DNA from 4 places in the Psychrobacillus sp. genome. Region 4 is predicted to be linked to each of the others. Evidence: riboswitches for the same ligand, from Rfam matches in the RefSeq annotation. Region 4 holds a riboswitch; each other region holds the start of a gene.
The links. A riboswitch is a leader RNA that binds a small molecule or an ion and turns the genes downstream of it on or off. The one in region 4 is predicted to bind S-adenosylmethionine.
Positions count from the first base shown of each region.

Region 1: it holds a riboswitch for S-adenosylmethionine, as region 4 does, so the genes downstream of both, AC06OU_RS00990 (methionine ABC transporter ATP-binding protein) here and AC06OU_RS10050 (5-methyltetrahydropteroyltriglutamate--homocysteine S-methyltransferase) in region 4, are expected to answer to the same signal.
Region 2: it holds a riboswitch for S-adenosylmethionine, as region 4 does, so the genes downstream of both, metA (homoserine O-acetyltransferase MetA) here and AC06OU_RS10050 (5-methyltetrahydropteroyltriglutamate--homocysteine S-methyltransferase) in region 4, are expected to answer to the same signal.
Region 3: it holds a riboswitch for S-adenosylmethionine, as region 4 does, so the genes downstream of both, AC06OU_RS00550 (MetQ/NlpA family ABC transporter substrate-binding protein) here and AC06OU_RS10050 (5-methyltetrahydropteroyltriglutamate--homocysteine S-methyltransferase) in region 4, are expected to answer to the same signal.

Region 1 is NZ_JBAEAP010000034.1:134-4,554, forward strand. Features, by position in the region: gene AC06OU_RS00980 (MetQ/NlpA family ABC transporter substrate-binding protein) at 223-1,026, opposite strand; gene AC06OU_RS00985 (methionine ABC transporter permease) at 1,040-1,708, opposite strand; gene AC06OU_RS00990 (methionine ABC transporter ATP-binding protein) at 1,701-2,726, opposite strand; SAM riboswitch class I at 2,818-2,922, opposite strand; gene AC06OU_RS00995 (thioredoxin family protein) at 2,962-3,282, opposite strand; gene AC06OU_RS01000 (toprim domain-containing protein) at 3,293-3,643, opposite strand; gene gcvH (glycine cleavage system protein GcvH) at 3,718-4,098, opposite strand; gene AC06OU_RS01010 (arsenate reductase family protein) at 4,172-4,421, opposite strand, start outside.
Region 2 is NZ_JBAEAP010000163.1:6,191-11,559, reverse strand. Features, by position in the region: gene AC06OU_RS04900 (DUF5694 domain-containing protein) at 81-431, opposite strand; gene speD (adenosylmethionine decarboxylase) at 700-1,515, opposite strand; gene metA (homoserine O-acetyltransferase MetA) at 1,730-2,638, opposite strand; SAM riboswitch class I at 2,785-2,888, opposite strand; gene abc-f (ribosomal protection-like ABC-F family protein) at 2,973-4,841, opposite strand; gene AC06OU_RS04880 (RAxF-45 family protein) at 4,950-5,081, opposite strand; gene AC06OU_RS04875 (hypothetical protein) at 5,157-5,369, opposite strand, start outside.
Region 3 is NZ_JBAEAP010000021.1:842-6,210, forward strand. Features, by position in the region: partial or broken gene AC06OU_RS00540 (aminotransferase class I/II-fold pyridoxal phosphate-dependent enzyme) at 1-252, shown strand, start outside; gene AC06OU_RS00545 (hypothetical protein) at 428-1,345, shown strand; SAM riboswitch class I at 1,657-1,770, shown strand; gene AC06OU_RS00550 (MetQ/NlpA family ABC transporter substrate-binding protein) at 1,864-2,673, shown strand; gene AC06OU_RS00555 (methionine ABC transporter ATP-binding protein) at 3,017-4,036, shown strand; gene AC06OU_RS00560 (methionine ABC transporter permease) at 4,033-4,704, shown strand; gene AC06OU_RS00565 (alpha-hydroxy-acid oxidizing protein) at 4,765-5,369, shown strand, end outside.
Region 4 is NZ_JBAEAP010000338.1:4,326-9,694, forward strand. Features, by position in the region: gene AC06OU_RS10045 (ABC transporter ATP-binding protein) at 1-1,504, shown strand, start outside; SAM riboswitch class I at 1,577-1,679, shown strand; gene AC06OU_RS10050 (5-methyltetrahydropteroyltriglutamate--homocysteine S-methyltransferase) at 1,795-2,901, shown strand; gene AC06OU_RS10055 (hypothetical protein) at 3,002-3,301, shown strand; gene AC06OU_RS10060 (DUF6019 family protein) at 3,440-3,622, opposite strand; gene AC06OU_RS10065 (DUF3169 family protein) at 3,637-4,335, opposite strand; gene AC06OU_RS10070 (helix-turn-helix transcriptional regulator) at 4,335-4,535, opposite strand; gene AC06OU_RS10075 (DUF3147 family protein) at 4,732-5,079, opposite strand; gene AC06OU_RS10080 (MarR family winged helix-turn-helix transcriptional regulator) at 5,067-5,369, opposite strand, start outside.

The DNA.
Region 1 (4,421 bases), on a different contig from region 4:
AAACCCTTTATGGGACACTTTCCGCTAGTTTATGGGCGATTCCCACCTTTATGGGCGCTTTTCTTTCATTTATGGGTCAGTTTCAAGTGGGTTATGGGCTCTTTCAAATCATTTAAGGGACACTTTCAACTAGCTTATGGGCGACCATCAAATTTACGCACTCTTACCACCCCACAAAAAAGCAAGCACACCAGGTGCTTGCTTCAAAACTCTCATTTAAAATTATTTCACCGGAACTACTGCTCCGCCCCATTCTTCTAAGATGAAATCTTGAATTTCCTGGGATTTTAGTGCTTCTACTAGTGCTTTGATGCGCTCGTCTTTTTCGTCACCTGCGTTTACCGCTACTAGGTTTACGTATGGAGATTCTGAGTCTTCAATTGCGATTGCATCCTCTAATGGATTTAATCCAGCGTCGATTGCGTAGTTTGAGTTGATTAGTAATGCGTCGCCTTCATTGTTTTCATATAACTGAACCATTAGAGCAGCTTCGTAGTTTGGATCGAATTCTAGGTTTTTAGGGTTGTCTACAATGTCACCGATTTCTGCAGCTGTTTTGTCGACTCCCTCTGCAAGTGTGATTAGACCCTCTGCTTCTAACATTGCTAGCACACGGCCATGGTCAGCAACCGAATTACTCATTAAGATAGTTGCTCCTTCAGGAAGCTCTTCAATAGAATCATATTTTTTAGAGTAAAGACCAATCGGCTCGATATGGATACCACCAGCATTTACGAAATCATAGTCGAAATCCTTCATTTGTGATTCTAGATAAGGAGCATGTTGAAAGTAATTGGCATCTAGGTCACCAGAATCAAGGTCTTTATTTGGTAGTATATAATCTTGGTACGTCTCAATTTGTAGCTCAATGCCTTGTTCTTCTAATATAGGTACTACCTGCTCTAAAATCTCTGCGTGCGGTACGTTAGAGGCACCAACAACTAATTTGTCGCTATCCTCATCGCCACAAGCAGCAAGCGTTAATGCACTAACAGATAATAAAACCCCAGCCAATAATTTTTTCATTTTCAATCTCTCCCTATCTTTTATCAATTTTTGTAGTAATAATATCGCCAATCCATTGTAGAATAAAGACGATGATTAATATTAAAATAGTGGCAATAAATGTTACATCCTCGCGACTACGTTGGAATCCATCTTGAAATGCTAGATTTCCAAGTCCTCCAGCTCCAATAATTCCAGCCATCGCTGTATAACCAACTAGTGAAATACAGGTTACGGTAATACCAGATACTAAGGCTGGCATCGATTCTGGCAATAAAACCTTCCAAATGATTGTAGAGGTTTTAGCACCCATCGATTTAGCTGCCTCTAAAACACCCTTGTCGATTTCTCGTAATCCGATTAAAACCATACGGGCATAAAATGGAGCAGCTCCAATTACTAATGCAGGGATGGCCGCATTCGGACCACGCATCGATCCCGTCAACAACGTTGTAAATGGTATCAACAAAATGATTAAAATAATAAAAGGAATAGAACGGAAAATATTAACTACTCCACTGGTCAACCAGTTTGCTATTTTATTTGCCCATGCCTGGTGTGGACTTGTCAAAAACAATAAAAGTCCTAAAATTAGACCAAAGATTGCTGTTAGGACTGTAGAAATTGCGGTCATATAAAGGGTTTCTATAGTGGCTTCCCACATTTTAGGCCAATCAACATTTGGAAATAACGATTCAATCATTGTTGATCACCTCAGTTTTAACTTTTTGCGAGTGGATAAATTGTATGGCATCTTCCACCGCTTGTTCATTTCCATCGATTTGCAGGATTAGTGTCCCGAACGCTCCACTTTTCGTGTGAGAGATATTCCCTTGGACAATGTTTACCTCTAAATCGAACTGTTTGATTAATCTCGAAAGAATTGGTTGCTCTGTAGTATCTCCAACGAAAACGAGCTTAACTAGCTTGCCGTTTGGATAAAGCTTAACTAGGTTTTGAATGGTTTGAATCGGCTCTTTGGAATCAGAAATTTGAGAAACGAAACGCTTTGTAATAGGCTGTTGTGGCTTTTGGAATACCTCAAGCACATCTCCCTCTTCTACAACTTGCCCATTTTCCATAACTGCTACTCGGTTACAGATCTTTTGAATAACTTGCATCTCATGGGTGATTAACACAATGGTTAGTCCGAGTTTTTCATTAATGCTTACGAGCAAGTCTAAAATGGAGTCGGTTGTTTCAGGGTCAAGAGCAGATGTTGCCTCATCACAAAGCAATACCTCTGGACCATTAGCCAACGCTCTGGCAATTCCTACGCGTTGCTTTTGTCCTCCAGATAATTGTGATGGGTAAGAGTCTCCTCTTCCCTCCAATCCAACAAGGCTTAAAAGCTCTTCTACTCTAGCTTTTCTTTTTTCCTTTGGAACTCCTGCAATTTCTAATGGGAATGCTATATTTTCAGCGACTGTTCGCGACCAAAGTAAATTGAAATGCTGGAAGATCATGCTTACTTTTTGACGAAAGCTTCGAAGCTTGTCCTCATTAATAGATGTAATTTCCTGGCCGTTCACTGTAATATGACCGTCAGATGGCTTTTCTAGCCCATTCAACAATCGTATTAGCGTACTCTTGCCCGCTCCACTGTAACCAATAATCCCGAAAATTTCTCCACGCTGTATGTCCAGATTTACACTATCAACTGCAACGATTTCTCCTTGCTTGGTAATAAATCTTTTCGAAACTTCTTTTAAACTAATCAAGTAAATCTGACCACCTTTCCTAATAAAAAACCCCTTCTGCAAAAGAGCAGAAGGGGTGTATGTTATCTATTTAAAATAACGTTCATCCATTCTCTCATTTCCCAAAGCTATAGCTTTGCGTGACTTGGCACCATTTCACTTTCATGACGGTTGCCGGGCTTCAAAGGGCACTTCCCTCCACCTCTCTTAATAAGAGCGACACTATTAAATTGTGTTTTCAACATAACGAATATTATCATAGGTTTCCATCTTCGTCAATAGCCTTTATTGTTTCCAATAAGTAAGGAACTGATTGAAAAGCATAGATTTTCTTTTCCACTTTCCCATGTTTTGTAATAAGAAGACAAGGGACGCTTTCAATTTCCTGTTCTATCGCCAAATCACCTAGAAAATTAATATTTGCCTGACCAATTGGATAGGTAACCATTTCTTTAATAACATTCATCATTTTACTTGCTACCTGACACGTTCCACACATAGGCGTATAGATATAAAACAAGGTAAGTGTTGAATTGTTTTTAGCGCTATCCCATTGTTCTCTAGTCCATTCATTCATACACATCATCCTAAGGTAAAAATTCTTTTTTCACCTTAATATTAACACGTTTTAATATAGATGCCAAAACCTTCGCCGGTGTGTTTGCTACTTCGCCATACGTCGGGTTCGTATACAAATGAATTGCCTCTGGATACTCCTTCCTAACGACCGATCGAATTTGTTCCCCGGATTTGTCTGCATCTAGAAAAGCATAAATCGGCAAGCCATCATAAGGGCTTAATAGCTCCTCCAATTTTACATCGGATATCGTTCCATTAGTACATATAATTTCTGGAGATTCATCGAGAAGGCTTAATAATTGCAGCTTATCAGACCTACCCTCAACGATAATTATTTTATCACTAAATACATGTGCCATTTAGCTTCTCTCCCAACTTATCCTTTCCTTTATTATATGAAAAAAACGCCGATTATTAACCGGCGTTTTCATTATTACTCTGCTATTAATTCTTCGTACTTTTCAGGAGATAATAAGCTGTCCACTTCTGATACGTCAGAAGGCTCAACCACGATCATCCATGCATTTTCATAAGGTGATTCATTAACAAATTCGGGGCTATCTTCTAGCTCAGTATTTACTTCTACTACTTTACCACTGATAGGTGCATATAATTCTGAAACAGTTTTTACGGATTCAACGCTACCAAAAGCGTCTCCTGCCTTGATCTCATCGCCAACTTGTGGAAGTTCAACGAATACGATATCTCCAAGTTCAGATTGTGCAAAATGAGTAATTCCAATACGGACATTTCCGTCCTCATTTTTTACCCATTCATGTTCAGCTGAGTACTTAAAATCTTTAGGTACGCTCATAAATAAACCCCTCTCAAATAATTAATCCATTCTATTTAATATTCACATATTTTGATAGTAAATACAAGGTGCTTTAAGAGGTTTTCCACATGTCTTCAAACTGCTCTTCTTTAAAACCAAGCGTTAGCTTATGTCCATTATATACAAGAGGTCGTTTAATCAATTTTCCATCCGAAGCAAGTAGCTCCAACTGCTCATCCTCCGACATAGTAGGAAGCTTGTCCTTCAATTGTAATTCACGATATTTTACGCCACTAGTATTGAAGAATTTTTTCAGCTCATAATCGCCTTGTGCCACCATTTCCTTTAATAGTTCCTTTGAA
Region 2 (5,369 bases), on a different contig from region 4:
GAGGAGATAAGAAACGTTGTAGATGCTATAAAAGAATTCCATCCTAACAAAATTGCTTTGGAAGTTGAAAAAGAAAAAAATCACTTCATAACTTCTCCGATTGATCGATTCCCAACGTTCTCCATCCAATCTATTGCATATATCTCTTCATGTTTTAACTCGGCTGCCGCCCGAAAACCAAACTGATGTATTTCATCTATCGATAGCTCTAGTTCATTGTTTAAATATTGATAATACTCTTCGTTTAATAAGTGATTTTTTTCTTTTTCAACTTCCAAAGCAATTTTGTTAGGATGGAATTCTTTTATAGCATCTACAACGTTTCTTATCTCCTCTTGCCTTTTAGTAGATCGTAAATTATCCGTTTCTACACTATATAAATCAGAAGTATTTCCCATATGAAATGTCCCTAATATCATGATTTTAGTCATTATTTATTATCATCCTCTCCCAATAAGATAAAATTAATTTCATTAACACATTGCAAAGTTAACATAATTTTCTATCATTTTCCCATATGTAGGAAAAAAGGTAAATAGATTTATTATTAGTTGGGGTCTTTATAAGAAAACGATAAATAAAAAAACAGAGCAAATTCTATGCGAATTGCTCTGCTATTCTAGATGATTTAATATTCATTTTTTAAACTTGAGTCTACTCCAAGGGACAACGGCTTATGGTAACGCTTAGAGCTTAATGTTATTCGGTTCGTGTCATGTTTTTGGCGTAAAATATTTCATCCATTTCTGTTTTAAGCTTTTTGGTAATAGAGATTTTCTCTTCATTGGATAGCTCGTCTTCCTTGTAACCGAAGAGGTAGTTATTCAAATCAAATTGTTTAAGCTTACATTTGGTATGAAAAATATTTTCCTGATAAACATTCACATCAATCATATGGTAATATTCCTGCAAGGCATCCGGAATATAATTTTGAATGGAATTAATATCGTGGTCAATGAATAATTTATGACCCTTCACGTCTCTCGTGAATCCCCTCACTCGGTAATCCATGACCATTACATCTGTTTCGAAGGAATGTATTAGATAATTTAGAGCTTTTAACGGAGAAATTTCTCCACAGGTTGATATATCAATATCTGCTCGAAACGTACTAATTCCTTCATCTGGATGATATTCAGGATAAGTATGAACGGTAATATGACTTTTGTCTAGATGACCAAGAACGACCTCTGGTATTGGCCCTGGGGATTGCTTAAATGATTCTATTGGTGTTTGATCCACGGGTCCTTCTGACACTAATATGGTCACACTTGCACCCTGTGGCTCGTAGTCCTGTTGAGCTATGTTTAAAATATTAGCTTCTATAATGTCGGACACTTTTGTTAATATATTGGTTAGACGCTCAGCGTTATATTGCTCATCAATGTATTCAATATATTTTTCCCTTTCTTCCTTCGTCCTTGTATAACAAATATCATACATATTAAAGCTTAGTGTTTTCGTCAGATTATTAAAACCATGTAACTCGATTCTTTGTTTTGGTGTCAAACTCATAGACATAACCCCACTTCCAATAAATTGAAAATCCATACTTTTATAAATATGTGTATCAACAAAATACAATGTCTCTTCAATTTTGTCTTCCCTAATATTTGAATAAATAAAACTAAAATCAATAAAAAACTCCTGAATATTTAAACAGGAGTTTATATAAGTCAATTTCATAATTTTTGTTTTAATAAAATTGACTCATATATATTTCTTCTATTTACTCCCAGTTATAAGGAGTAGCCTGATAAACATAGTAATTCAACCAATTAGAAAACAATAAATGTGTATGTGCCCTCCATGTATTTAATGGCTTATTTGAGGGGTTGTTATTTGGGAAATAGTATTTGGGCATCTCTATATCTATTCCTCTAGTTATGTCTCTATGATATTCCTCTGCTAATGTGTGTGCATCATACTCTAAATGACCAGTGACCATCACCATTTTATTGTCGTTAGATTTTACAAGAAACACACCTGCTTCCTCCGACGTAGATAAAATAGTTAGTCGCTCATCCTTTTCTATTTCTTCTTCAGATACAGAAGTGTAACGAGATACGGGAGCATTAAACTCTTCATTAAATCCTCTTATTAAATTCTCCACTTGGTTAGTTAATATATGCCGATACACTCCTGAGCATTTTTGAGAAAGTGAGAATTTATCTATACCAAAATGATAATACAGTGCAGCCTGCGCCCCCCAACAAATATGTAACGTGGAGGTGACATTGGATTTAGACCATTCCATTATTTCCTTCATTTCATTCCAGTAATCGACCTCCTCAAATGGCAACTGTTCTACTGGAGCACCAGTTATAATCATCCCATCAAACTTTTTTTCTCTTATTTGATCAAATGTCGTGTAGAAAGTATCCAAATGGGTTTTGCTAGCATTCTTGGATTCATGCGTTGCTGTATTCATAAAGGTTATATTCACTTGTATAGGAGTATTTCCTAGAAGTCTTAATAGCTGAAGCTCCGTTTTTTCCTTCTCAGGCATTAGATTAAAAATAATAATGTTAAGTGGACGGATGTCCTGCCTGTAGGCACGCTCTTGATCCATGAGAAAAATTTTCTCTTCTTTTAACAGCTTAGCTGCAGGTAATTGTTTCGGAATATTTATAGGCAATGACTTTCCCCTCCCAATGAAATGCGCAAGAGCACCTGTGATTTCGCCCCACAAAAAAGTAAGAAAGCGACCAGGAGCAAGGCGGCTATTAAAATAAATACCCCTCTTTCCATGTAAGAAAAGAGAGGCAAGAATTTGCTAGCTAGCTCTTATCTTCCAAGATCGTCTTGTTAGGAATTAGCACCTTTCTGTATAACAGAGGTTGCCGAAGTATCACAGGGCCTAATCCCTCCACTTCTCTTGATAAGAATATTAAATTATTTAAATTATTCATTAATAAATCATATTAGCATGCTCTATTACTTATATCAACCTATTTTGAGAAGTATTCTGGTCATTCTGCTAAATCTAGCCATTTCTCTAATAATTGCTCCAATTGCTCCTCTACCCGAAGTTTTTCCAAGCTTAATGCCTCATAATTTCCCCAATCATTCTCTATGCTAATTTGTTTAGTTAGCTCATCTAGAACATTTTCGAGATCACTTATTCGTTTTTCCAGAGGAATTTCCTTTTGTTGTTTGACAGGTGTTGCTTCTTTTAAGGGCTGATTGATTACTTTTTTCATAGTATTTTCTTTTGAGCAGAACTCATTCCATTTTTCCCTTGCCCATTCATAAGGACCTTCAAATGTGGTAAGCACGCCATGCTCTAGCCAAGCAGTCCTTGGAAATAGTTTATTTAGAAAATATCTATCGTGAGATACTGCAATAATAGTCCCAGTAAAATCATCTAGCGCTTCCTCTAATACCTCTCGTGAATCAATATCAAGATGATTCGTTGGCTCATCTAATATTAGACAATTTATGTCTTGATGCATTAGCTGAGCAAGACGGAGTCGCATTCTTTCTCCTCCACTTAAATCAGCAATTCTTTTAAAAACATCCGCCCCATAAAACATAAACTTCGCTAAAATGTGTCGGGCCTCTCCCTCTGCCACATTTACTTCAGCTCTAAAAATATCTATCAAGCGAGCTTTGGGATCTGTTATTTCGAAATGTTGAGAAAGATATCCTTGGCGAACATTACTACCAAATCGTGCTTCACCCGAGTCAATTAACTCTACTCCTCTGAGAATATTCAAAATGGTAGTTTTACCTGTTCCATTCCTACCAACGATTGCAAGACGGTCCTTCCAATATACATGAAGTTCTGCACTGTTTAATAACATTTTTTCACCAAAGCTTTTGAAAGCCTCTTCCATTATGACAACTTCTTTTCCGCTTCGGGGTGCCGCATCAAAAGATAGACTCATTTTCTTAGGGTCTATTAGAGGTTTACGAACCTTTTCCATCCGCTCTAGTGCCCGTTCCATATTCCTCGCCTGACGGTGTAAACTTGCATTTGGAGGAACTGCTTGGTTAGCCCATATCCTTAATCTTTTTATCGCTTCTCTCATTTTCTTTATCTTTTTTTGTTGTTCCTCATACTGTTGAAATTCACGAGTAAGTTTTTCTTCCTTTTCGATTAGAAAAGAAGAATAATTACCATGATATTTCGTAAGCATACCATCCTCAAGATCTGCAACTTTTGTAACTACCTTATGTAAAAAATATCGGTCATGTGAAATAATAACAACTGTTCCTGTATAACTAACCAAATACTCCTCTAACCACTCTATTGCAAACAAATCCAAATGATTAGTCGGCTCATCCAACAGTAAAAGGTCTGGCTTGGTTAATAGTAGCTGTCCAAGCATTATTTTAGTTTGCTCACCACCACTTAAACTTGAAAATGGCTGTTCTATAAAACCACCTAGCTGTAGCCCTTCAACTACTTTATCAATTTCGGAATCAATGGTATATCCGCCCTGTAACGTGAATTCTTCCTGTATGTCTCCATACTGCTTTAGAAGTTTTTCCATCGCCTCAGCATTTCCCACTGCTAGTTCGTTTTCAAGTATACTCATCTTTTTCTGTAGTTGCATGGTATCCTCGAAAGCATCATATAAAAGGTCTTTACCTTTAACGCTTTCTGAAAAAGTAGGAATTTGGGCTAAATATCCTATTTTCGCCCCCTTTTTAAAAGTGATTATTCCATGATCAGGTTTTTCGATACCCGCTATTAGCTTAAATAGCGTTGTTTTCCCACTTCCATTCCGTCCAACTATTCCTAATTTGTCCCCCAATTTAATATCTAATGACAGGTCCTCAAATATAAGATTCCCACCAAGCATTTTACTTATTTCTTGTATTTTGCATATCATTATGTTTCGCTTCCTCTCCAAATTATTGCTGGAAGCATTTTTCTGCATACAAAAAGACTGCTCGAATAAGCGAGCAGTCTTCTAATGTGGTTCAGAAAGAATGGCTTATCAGCTGTGAATTTCATGTAATTGTCTAAAAAAGGACAGACTGGTCCCGTTAGTAGCAAATCCATGAGTAATCGCACAGGATGTGGATAAAAATTCCAATATAAATCCATGTGCATTCACAGTGTTTTTCATTCTTCCTTCACCTCCGTCCATTAATGTAAGATTATTTTAACATATTCCATTATTTCGTACAATGTGAATTTTTATTTATTCGTAGCCTTCTAATCCCTCTAAGCCAGGATCATTCAACTCATTCGTATTTGGCATTCCTTCATCATTCTCTTTATTGACCTCTGCATTTCCGGATTCAGGCCCAATACTTTGTCTATTATTTTCAATGATTTCTGGTGGAGGATCTTCGTTTGATGTACGATTTTCTCCACAGGCAGTTAAAGTTAACAAAGTAAGTATAAATATAAC
Region 3 (5,369 bases), on a different contig from region 4:
ATAGAGGCATGTAGAAAAATTGGATGGAACGTAAAAGCTCCAGAAGGCTCTTTCTTTGCTTGGCTTCCAGTTCCAAACGGCTATACTAGCGAGGAATTTGCAGACCTTCTTTTAGAAAAAGCTGATGTTGCAGTCGCTGCTGGAAATGGCTTCGGTAAGCATGGAGAAGGTTATGTTCGGGTTGGGCTATTAGTTGATGAGGATAGACTCGTCGAAGCGGTTGAAAGAATAGAAAAGCTACAGCTTTTTTAACAAGTAAATCAGTTTCTCCTTTTAAATTAATCAGTTGGTATTAAAGAATTTGTGAAAGAATGTATTTAAACTAACGCTCGAGGTTAGTTTAATGAACTCGAAACCTATATTAATTTATATCAAAACAGGAATGTATTTTATGTTATAATTGGTTAATTATTGTAGGAGGTAAAAAATGAAAAAAAATATATTTATAGCGATTGTATTTACTTTAGTAGCGATGTTTACCTTCTCCATCACATCAGAAGCTTCATCTACACAAGTTATGTGGGGGAAAACAGAATTAAAAAAAGGTCAGATTGGTAAAGTAACACTTTACGCAGATGTAGCAACATATAAGCCTGATGGCTCTAGAGGAAAGGTGTTACCAGCAGGTGGAGAGTATCGTGTCTATACATTTCGTACAGATATATACGGAGGAGAATACGGTCTAGGGGACGGATTGTTTGTCAATATGTACAGTGCTTTGAAGTATGAAACGCCTTCTAAAGCAAAACTTGCATTACTAGTAGATTCTTCTACACAAGTTATGTGGGGGAAAACGGAATTAAAAAAAGGGCAGATTGGTAAAGTAACACTTTACGCAGATGTGGCGACATATAAGGCGGATGGCTCTAGAGGAAAAGTGTTACCAGCAGGTGGAGAGTATCGTGTCTATACATACCGTACAGATTTATACGGAGGAGAATACGGTCTAGGGGACGGATTGTTTGTCCATATGTACAGTGCTTTGAAGTATGAAACGCCTTCTAAAGCAAAACTTGCATTACTAGTAGATTCTTCTACAAAAGTTATGTGGGGGAAAACGGAACTTAAAGCAGGACAAATCGGAAAAGTTACAATCCTTAAGGAAACTACTTTATTTAAGGTAATTAATAGTGTTGATGGTGGCGAACCTGGTCTTGAACCTATCCGACAATTAATGCCTAACGAAGAATTCCGAGTGTATTCAGCTAAACAACCACTTGATGGATATGTTCCCATGTATGGTCTAGGTGGTGGGTATTATATTGTACAAAACAATACCATGTTAAATGGAGTTTCTGTAAAGTATGAAACGCCATCTAAAGCAAAACTTGCATTACTTAATTAAAATAGTAGTATAAAATGCACATAAAAAGTGAGCTTGGAGAAACATTTTCCAGATCACTTTTTATGTGCATTTTTAAATCACCCCTTACCTTTAACATAACCATAAAAATAAAGTGTAAAGCTAAATGTAAAGCTTTTAAATGCTTACATCTTAGTATTTCCAAATCACTCACTTATGTATAATTATTTATATAATTTTGTATTTGAATTTTTCTAAACAATTATACAAATGTTAAAATAACTATTGACTTCAATAGAGTAGTGTAGTAAATTTTTTCTATAGTAAAAACGAAAAACTTAATAGATTATTATCTCTTATCAAGAGTAGCTGAGGGACTGGCCCGTTGAAGCTCGGCAACCATCTATACTAAAAAAGTATAGAAAGGTGCTAAATCCTGCAAAACATTTTGTTTTGGAAGATAAGAGAGGACAATACATATTTGTGTGCCTCTCTTTCTTTTGAAAGAGAGGCTTTTATATTTATTCGTTTTTATTAATACATATTCAGGAGGAATTACAATGAAGAAATTTAGCTTAGTGTTATCAGGAGTTTTATTAACAGGGTTGCTCTCGGCTTGTGGTGATGATGCTACATCAGGACCATTAGATGAAAATAAATTAGTAGTTGGCGTTACGTCAGGTCCACATGAACAAGTTACTGAGGTTGTTGCGGAAGTTGCAGCACGTGACGGTCTAGAAATTGAGATTAAGGCTTTTTCAGATTTCGTACTTCCAAACACAGCTCTTGATGAAGGAAGCTTGGACGCAAATAGTTATCAAACTCTACCTTTTCTTGACTCATTCAACGAAAATAATGATACAGAGCTAGTACCAGTTGCTGAGACTATTTTACTTCCAATGGGCGTTTATTCTGAAAAGTATTCATCCTTCGATGAATTGCCTGATGGAGCAACTTTTGGGCTACCAAACGATCCGACACAAGGAGCACGTGCTTTAGACATCTTAGAAGTGAATGGTTTTATCAAAGTTAAAGAAGGTAAGAAAGGAAATGCTTCTATTCAAGACATTGAAGAAAATCCTAAAAACCTTGAGTTTATAGAATTAGAGGCTGCTCAAATAGTAAAACAGCTTAGTGAAGTCGATGCAGCAGCAATCAATTCCAATTATGCTTTGGAAGCTGGTATTAACCCTGGAGAAGAATCTATTTTGTTAGAGTCAGCAGATTCACCATACGTTAACCATATTGTTGTTCGTAAGGAAAATGAAAATGACCCTGCCATTCAAAAATTCATTAAAGCATACCATTCAGACGAAGTTAGAGAATTTATTGAAGAAGAATTCCAAGGCTCTGCACTAGCAGGTTGGTAAATAAGAAAAGCGCAGGCGCCTATCTCTGCCCCGACAGGCAAATGGGAAAATGCGAGGAGGCAGGTCCACTGCCACCGGAGTATTTTCCTATTTGACCCCGAGGGGCAAGGCGCCGGAGCTAGACATCAAGAAAAGCATAGGCGCCTATCCCTGCCCCGACAGGCAAATGGCTAAAAAGTGAAGAGGCAGCTCTTTTCCTACCGCAAACGCTCTTTTTACGACGAGTTTGCGCAGAAATAGGTTTTGACCATTTGACCCCGAGGGGCAAGGCGCCGGAGCTTGATATCAAGAAAAGCGCCGGCATCTATGTCTGCCGGCGTTTTTTTAGAAAGGAAGATCATTCATGATAGTTTTAGAAAATATTACAAAAGAATTCAACAGTAAAAGCAGTACGGTTAAGGCTGTTAATAACGTAAGCATACACGTAAAAAAAGGTGAGATTCATGGAGTTATAGGCTATAGCGGTGCAGGGAAAAGTACGCTCATTCGCTGTGTCAATCTATTAGAGAAACCAACATCCGGAAAAGTATACATAAACGGCAATAACATTACCCCCCTTCCCCCGGCGAAGCTACGTATGGTACGAAATAAAATAGGAATGATCTTTCAAGGATTTAACCTTCTAAAAACAGCAACTGTTTATGATAATATTGCCATTCCATTAAAGCTACTCGGCTATGACAAGACAGAAGTAAAAAGTAGAGTAGAAAAATACTTAGAAATAGTTGGTTTATCTGATAAGTATAAAAGCTATCCAAACCAGCTTTCAGGAGGGCAAAAACAACGTGTCGCAATAGCAAGAGCCCTTGCACAGGAACCCGAAGTACTATTAAGCGATGAAGCAACAAGTGCATTGGATCCTGAAACTACTGATTCCATTTTGGATTTGCTATTAAAAATAAATAAAGAGTTGGGTATCACTATTCTACTAATCACCCATGAGATGAATGTCATTCAAAAAATATGTGATCATGTGTATGTAATGGAAAAAGGAGAGGTTGTTGAAGCAAACACTGCGATTAACCTTTTTACAAAGCCAAAGCATCCAACTACAAAGAAGTTTTTAAGCACAATCAGTCAACGAAATCTATCCCCTTCTCTAATTTCTCAGCTCCATGTAACGGGTGCTGTTACACGTTTAACATTCGTTGGTGAGAGCACGGGTAAGCCCTTATTAGCAGAGGTTAGCCAAAGATTTGAAGTCCAGCCTAATATATTAACCGCCAATATCATTGAGTTGAAAAATGGGATTGTTGGTAATATTGTCATCCATTTAGTCGGAGACCCGGACCAAGTACAGTCTGCAATCCAATTTTTAAACGAACGCGGTGTTGAAACAGAAAACTTGGAGGTGCACTCATGAGTGGGATTGAACAATTTACCAATCAATGGCTCCCATTAATCGGAAAAGCCACCATAGAAACATTCCAAATGGTCGGGATTTCTTTGTTAATCTCCATCCTAATCGGTATTCCCTTAGGTATACTGATTGTTTTAACGAGACCTGGGCAAGCATTACAAAATGCAATCGTTTACCAGTTAAGTAACCTTCTCATAAATGTTATTCGTTCTATACCATTTATCATTCTATTATTTTTCATCCTACCATTTACGAAATTCCTTGTAGGTACGACAATCGGAGTGAAAGGTGTTATCGTTCCACTAGTTATCTATACAGCGCCCTACATCGCTCGTCTGATGGAGTCCGCACTTTTGGAAGTTCAAAATGGAGTAATTGAAGCTTATACAGCCATGGGGATTAAAACACGTTACATTATATGGCATGTGCTACTGCGAGAGGCACGACCATCTATCATATTAGGATTAACGATTGCAACGGTAGGATTAATAGGAGCAACTGCAATGGCTGGCATGGTCGGCGCTGGTGGTTTAGGAGATTTAGCTTATCGTTATGGACATTTACGTTATGAAACGGATGTTATGTATGTCATAGTAGTGATCTTAATTATTTTAGTTCAAGGCATTCAATCTCTCGGCAACCGACTAGCTGCAAGATTAAAAAAGGACTAATTAAGAAATCCATTCATATTAAGAAAGTTTTAAACTAGCACTCCACGAGAGGTGAATACATTGAGCAACGCTAAAAATAATGACCTACTATTGGGTAATATAGATAATAATGAACAGTACCCAATTGACTTTAACGAATTAGAGAAGGCTGCAAAAGAAACATTAGAGGCTGGTCCCTTTGGTTATATTCGATCATCTGCTGGTGGAGAAGAAACCTATCGAAAAAATATAAATAGTTTTTCGAAGTACTCAATCGTTCCACGATTTTTAAATGATGTATCTACACTAAATACCGAAGTAACCATATTTGGTAAAACTTATCCTCACCCCCTATTCATTGCTCCAGTTGGAGTAAATAAAATTGCACATGAAGATGGAGAAGTTGCTGTGGCAAAGGCTGCAGCTAATTATGAGTTTCCTTACATACAAAGTACTGTGTCAAGCTTTTCTATTGAAGAGATTGCTGCCGCAACTCCCGGAAGCTCTAAATGGTTCCAGCTATACTGGTCATCTAACAAAGAGATAGCATTTAGCATGGCTAAACGCGCGGAAACTGCCGGTTATGAAGCAATTGTCCTAACAGTAGACACGGTTATGCTAGGTTGGCGAGAAGAAGATATTCGAAACCAGTTCTCTCCTTTAAAGCGTGGCTTTGGCCAAGGTAA
Region 4 (5,369 bases):
CACAAAAACAGAGAAGGAAATGGAAGGTATTAGAGGAAGAGACATCAGTATGATTTTTCAGGATCCGATGACCTCCTTAAATCCAACCATTCGTATTGGCGTTCAAATAGCAGAAAGCCTTATTAAGCACCAAAAGCTCTCGAAAAAAGAGGGAAAGGCACAAGCAATTGAGCTACTCAAGCTTGTAGGAATTAAAAATAGTGAGGAACGTTATAACCAATATCCGCATGAGTTTTCTGGTGGCATGCGTCAAAGAGTTATGATTGCCATTGCTTTAGCGTGTAAGCCCACGCTACTAATAGCGGATGAGCCAACTACTGCGTTAGACGTGACCATTCAAGCTCAAATATTGAATTTAATGAAGGATATGCAGAAGCGCTTTGGGACCTCTATTATTTTAATCACTCATGACCTTGGAGTTGTCGCTGGAATGTGTGACCGTGTAGCTGTAATGAAAAATGGAGAAATCGTTGAAACGGGAACTACTGAAGAAATTTTTGCTAACCCAAAGCATGACTATACGAAAAAACTATTAAATGCCTTGCCTCGTTTAGACGAGAAGAAAAAGCCGAAGAAACCTCCTCTTCGTTCTATTGGGCTAGAAAACGGAAAGCCGCTGCTAGAAGTAAAATCTTTAAAACAGCATTTTCAAGTAAGTCGCGGGAATGTCTTAAAAGCGGTTGACGATATTAGCTTCTTTATAAAACCCGGGGAAACTCTTGGTCTTGTAGGAGAATCGGGCTCAGGTAAATCTACCACCGGTCGGGCGATTCTTCGATTGCATGAGCCTACAGATGGAGATGTGCTATATCAAGGAATGGCCATTAATCGTTTAAGTAAAAATGAGCTTAAAACGATGCGTCGGCATATGCAAATCATCTTCCAGGACCCCTACTCTTCCTTAAATCCTCGTTTAAAGGTGCTAGACATTATTGGGCAGGCATTAGATATTCATCGTCTGAGCAAAAATGCAGAGGAGAGAAAGAAGCGGGTAGAGGAATTACTAGAATTGGTAGGCTTAGAGCCCTCGCATGCATTACGTTATCCACATGAGTTCTCTGGTGGACAGCGACAACGTATAGGTATCGCTCGTGCACTTGCGGTTGAGCCTGATTTTATCGTCTGTGACGAACCTCTATCAGCTTTAGATGTTTCTATACAAGCACAGATTGTAGAGCTTTTGGAGGATTTACAGCACAGACTAGGCCTGACATACTTATTTATCGCACATGACCTGTCCATGGTAAAACATATAAGTGATCGCGTTGCTGTCATGTATTCTGGAAAAATTGTAGAGCTAGCAGAAAGTGAGGAGCTTTATACTAATCCACAGCATCCGTACACTAAGTCTCTCTTAGCAGCCATTCCAATCCCTGACCCAAAAGTAGAGGCCAAGAAAAAGCGTGTGCTCATGGAAGAGTCTAATGTTACTGACAAGTATCAATTAAAGAATTCTAAGCTGGTAGAGGTATCCGACGGTCACTGGGTAGCTATCCCTAAGTAAGGTAGCCCTTGAAATTGTTTAAAGCCCATGTTAAACTTATTTTTATTATATTTAGACAATTTAATATTTTATTTCTTATCAAGAGAGACGGAGGGATTGGCCCTATGATGTCTCAGCAACCAGCCTTTTAGGTGTGGTGCTAAATCCAATAGACATTAAGTCTTGAAGATAAGAAGAATGACTTCAATATATATTGAGGGTTCTCTTCTTATGAAGCGAGCCCTCTTTTTATTTGATTTTATAGACAGTAGTAATCGCAACATAATATAAATAGAAGGTAGGAATTTAATATGACAAATCAATTACTTGTAAAAGCACCTTTCAAAGCAGATCACGTTGGAAGCTTCCTGAGACCGGAACGTTTAAAGCAAGCAAGGGCTCAATTTGAACAAAAAGAAATTTCCCAAGAGCAGCTAACTCTAGTGGAAAATGAAGAGATTATTAAACTCATAGAAAAACAGAAGGAAGCTGGATTACTTTCTATCACAGATGGAGAATTTCGTCGAAAATGGTGGCATTTCGATTTTTTAAGCGGACTAGATGGCGTGGAATTTTATGAAACCGATCAAGGACTCTCCTTTAAAGGGGTGCAAACAAAAGCTCATGGTATTAAGGTGACAGGAAAGATTGGCTTTAGTACCCATTACATGATTGAGCATTTCAAGTTTTTAAAAGAAGCAGCTGGGGATGCTGTTGTAAAATTTACTATTCCTAGTCCGAACATGCTTTATTACCGAGCTGCAATTGAGGAAGGTGTGTATAACAATGATGAGGAATTATTTTCTGACTTAATCACAGCTTATCAAGGGTTTATCCAGGCAATTTACGATGAGGGCTGTCTTTATCTTCAGATTGATGATACTTCATGGGCTACCTCCTTTTCCGAGGAAGGCCTCGCTTCCTTAAAGGACAGGGGGTTATCGCTAGAGCAAGCCTTATCCCTTTCTGCAAGGGCTATTAATGAGTCTATTTCTAAAAGACCAGCCGATATGCTAGTGACCATGCATATTTGTCGGGGAAATTTCCGATCCACTTATATTACAAGCGGAAGCTATGAGTTAGTATCAGAAACTATATTCGGTGGATTACATGTGGATGGTTTATTTTTAGAATTTGACGATGAGCGCTCTGGTGGTTTCGAGCCTTTACGACATGTTAATCGAAAGGATTTAAATATTGTCCTAGGGCTGATTACGTCTAAGCATGGAGACCTAGAGGAAGAAGAATTAGTTAAAGCTCGCATCGAAGAAGCTACTAAATATGTACCAAAAGAACAGCTTTGCTTGAGTCCTCAATGTGGATTTTCTTCTACTGAGGAAGGAAACATATTAACTGAAGAGGAACAATGGGCAAAAATTCGCCATGTAGTCCAAATAGCAAAGGATGTCTGGAACTGACTTACCCACATGTGAATAACGTTAGTAGAAATGTTTTTACATTTGCCTGTTAGGGTATCTATTTAAATAAGATATCAGTTCTATATGGGAGGAATGTATGATGAGTAAAGTTTATGAATATACAACAGATGATGACGTAGAAGAAACCGGTAATTATACGTGTGAGTGTGGTAGTACTAGAACTTTAGAAAAAGGTTCGAAGTTCCCTTCCTGTCCCGACACGGAAGTAGTTACGTATTGGAAACGCTCTGAAAGTCATACCCACAGCTCAGGGCAGGAAGTATTAACAACCGGTCGCTATGTGGATGAAGATGGAGATGAAGCTTTTCTAGAGGCTGGCTCTACTTTTCCAAACTGCCCAAAAGCAGGAACCCCTACTACATGGTCCCATGCAGGATAACTAAGTTGCTGATACTTGTCTTATTTTAGAGACAGGTATCAGTTTTTATTTTAATAAACAAACAGCGAGCAAGTATAAAAGATAAGCCATCATGGCTGCTTGGATTTCTGTGGTGGTGGCTTACCGAAATACGAAACCTTAGTTCTTTAAATCGTCTATAGACCTTTGCACCTTGTCTTCTTGCTCCTGTCGATATTTCCTTCTTGCTTCCTCTGAGACTAACATAGACTCATTAATCCCATTTTTTACTCCCCACTTGATAATAAAATATAAAAGTATAGATAAACCTATTATCCATAAAAGCAATTGTCCCGTTGTCATTTTTAAAATCCCCCTTATTTATTGCGTACAACTACTAAATAGCTTGTGTTCACTACCACCAAGACTAAGCACATTAATACTATAGAAAATATTTGAGATTGCTCGCTAAAGTAAGAAAATGCAACAGCTAATATAATACCAGTGGGCATAAACAGGTTGAATAATTGATGCGATTTATAAAGTCCTTGTAAAGTCACGTACTTCTCCCCATCATCCATAGAGTCCATAAGCCGTTGCTCATAATCCTTTGAATGGATGCTCGGAAGGTTTCTTTCTGGATAACTTGTCTTTATAAAATTTGCACTAAACATTGGGGTTATCCAGCTAACTAAGAACAAAAGTATAAAACCAATTTGTAAAATTGTATTGTTCGTCATTAGAATAGAAACTGCAACCGCTAATATAGACAAGATTTGAGCAATATTAGCAGCTATGCCCAAATCAGCGACCTTTTTGTATTTGTACTCTTCCATTAAATCCTCTTGTTCCCCTTCAAATGTTTGGGAATTAACTGTTTTTAACTTCCTTATAAACACAAGAACGATTACTAAAAGAGTTAGGATCACAGCCAAAACAATATATAAAATCAGATTTACAGGATGGTCCCATGCTTCTCGAACCTGATCTTTGCCCTTCATGATAGCAAAAGTAATCGTAAAACCCGCTACCCCTCCAAGCAGTAAACTAACAATTGTTGTGAACATCTTTTTCATTATTCTTCCTCCCCTATTAAAAAGACATTTTCTACAGGCTCATTAAAAATTCTAGCTATACGTACAGCTATTAATATAGAAGGCATATATTCTTCTCGCTCTATTAAGCTAATAGTTTGCCTAGAAATTTTAGCTAACTTAGCTAGTTCAGTCTGATTGAGTCCATCTCTTGCTCTTAACTCCTTTAAACGGCTTTTCACCATTCCCCGCCTCCTCTTTTCCAATATATACAATTATAGTCATTTTGACAACTATAATTGTCAAAATGACTACAAAAAATGTCAATTGATTCAAATGGGTTTTTGTCTACAATTCTTTTGCAATTTCTTTTAGTTTATTCAAAACAAGCGCTTCCTCATTTGCTACCTGTGCTGTAGCAACAACACCAGCCTCTCATTAGACGATGTGCTTAATGTAAGTAACCACGGTTTCTTGTATGTATAAGAAGAACAGCCACCCAGCAATCCCTAGCAAAATGGAAACAAAAAGATGCAACGAATTTTGTAATGCCAGATATACAATCAGTAGCATTACAGCGGTGGCTGGGAATCCCCATAGCACACCTAGAGCGAACTTGCTAAGCGTAGAGGATTGCTCTCCTTGAACATACAGCCAAACAATACTTAGTAAGCTCACTAAAGGCAATGCTGCAATAATACCTCCATAGGTGGGAAATCTCCTCGAAATCTCCGTTACCATAGCTATGATAATAGCGGATATAATAACCTTCATTAAAATGTACATTTTTTTGCTACCTCACTTAAGGTTTGAAATGCTTTTTCAATTACTATTTTTTCTTCCTGCGAGAGTTGATCCATAACCTTCGATAATTTTTGATCATCCAGACTTGTGTTTCGATATAAAACATCGGATCCTAATCCGGTCAATCGAAGAATAACTCTTCTCTGGTCCTCTCCACTTCTCTCTTTACTTATATAATTTTTCTCAATAAGTCTTTTAATATGTTCTGACGCAGTATTATGTGAAATCTGCAAAACCTTTGCTACCTCATTAATTCCAGCGTCCGAATGTTT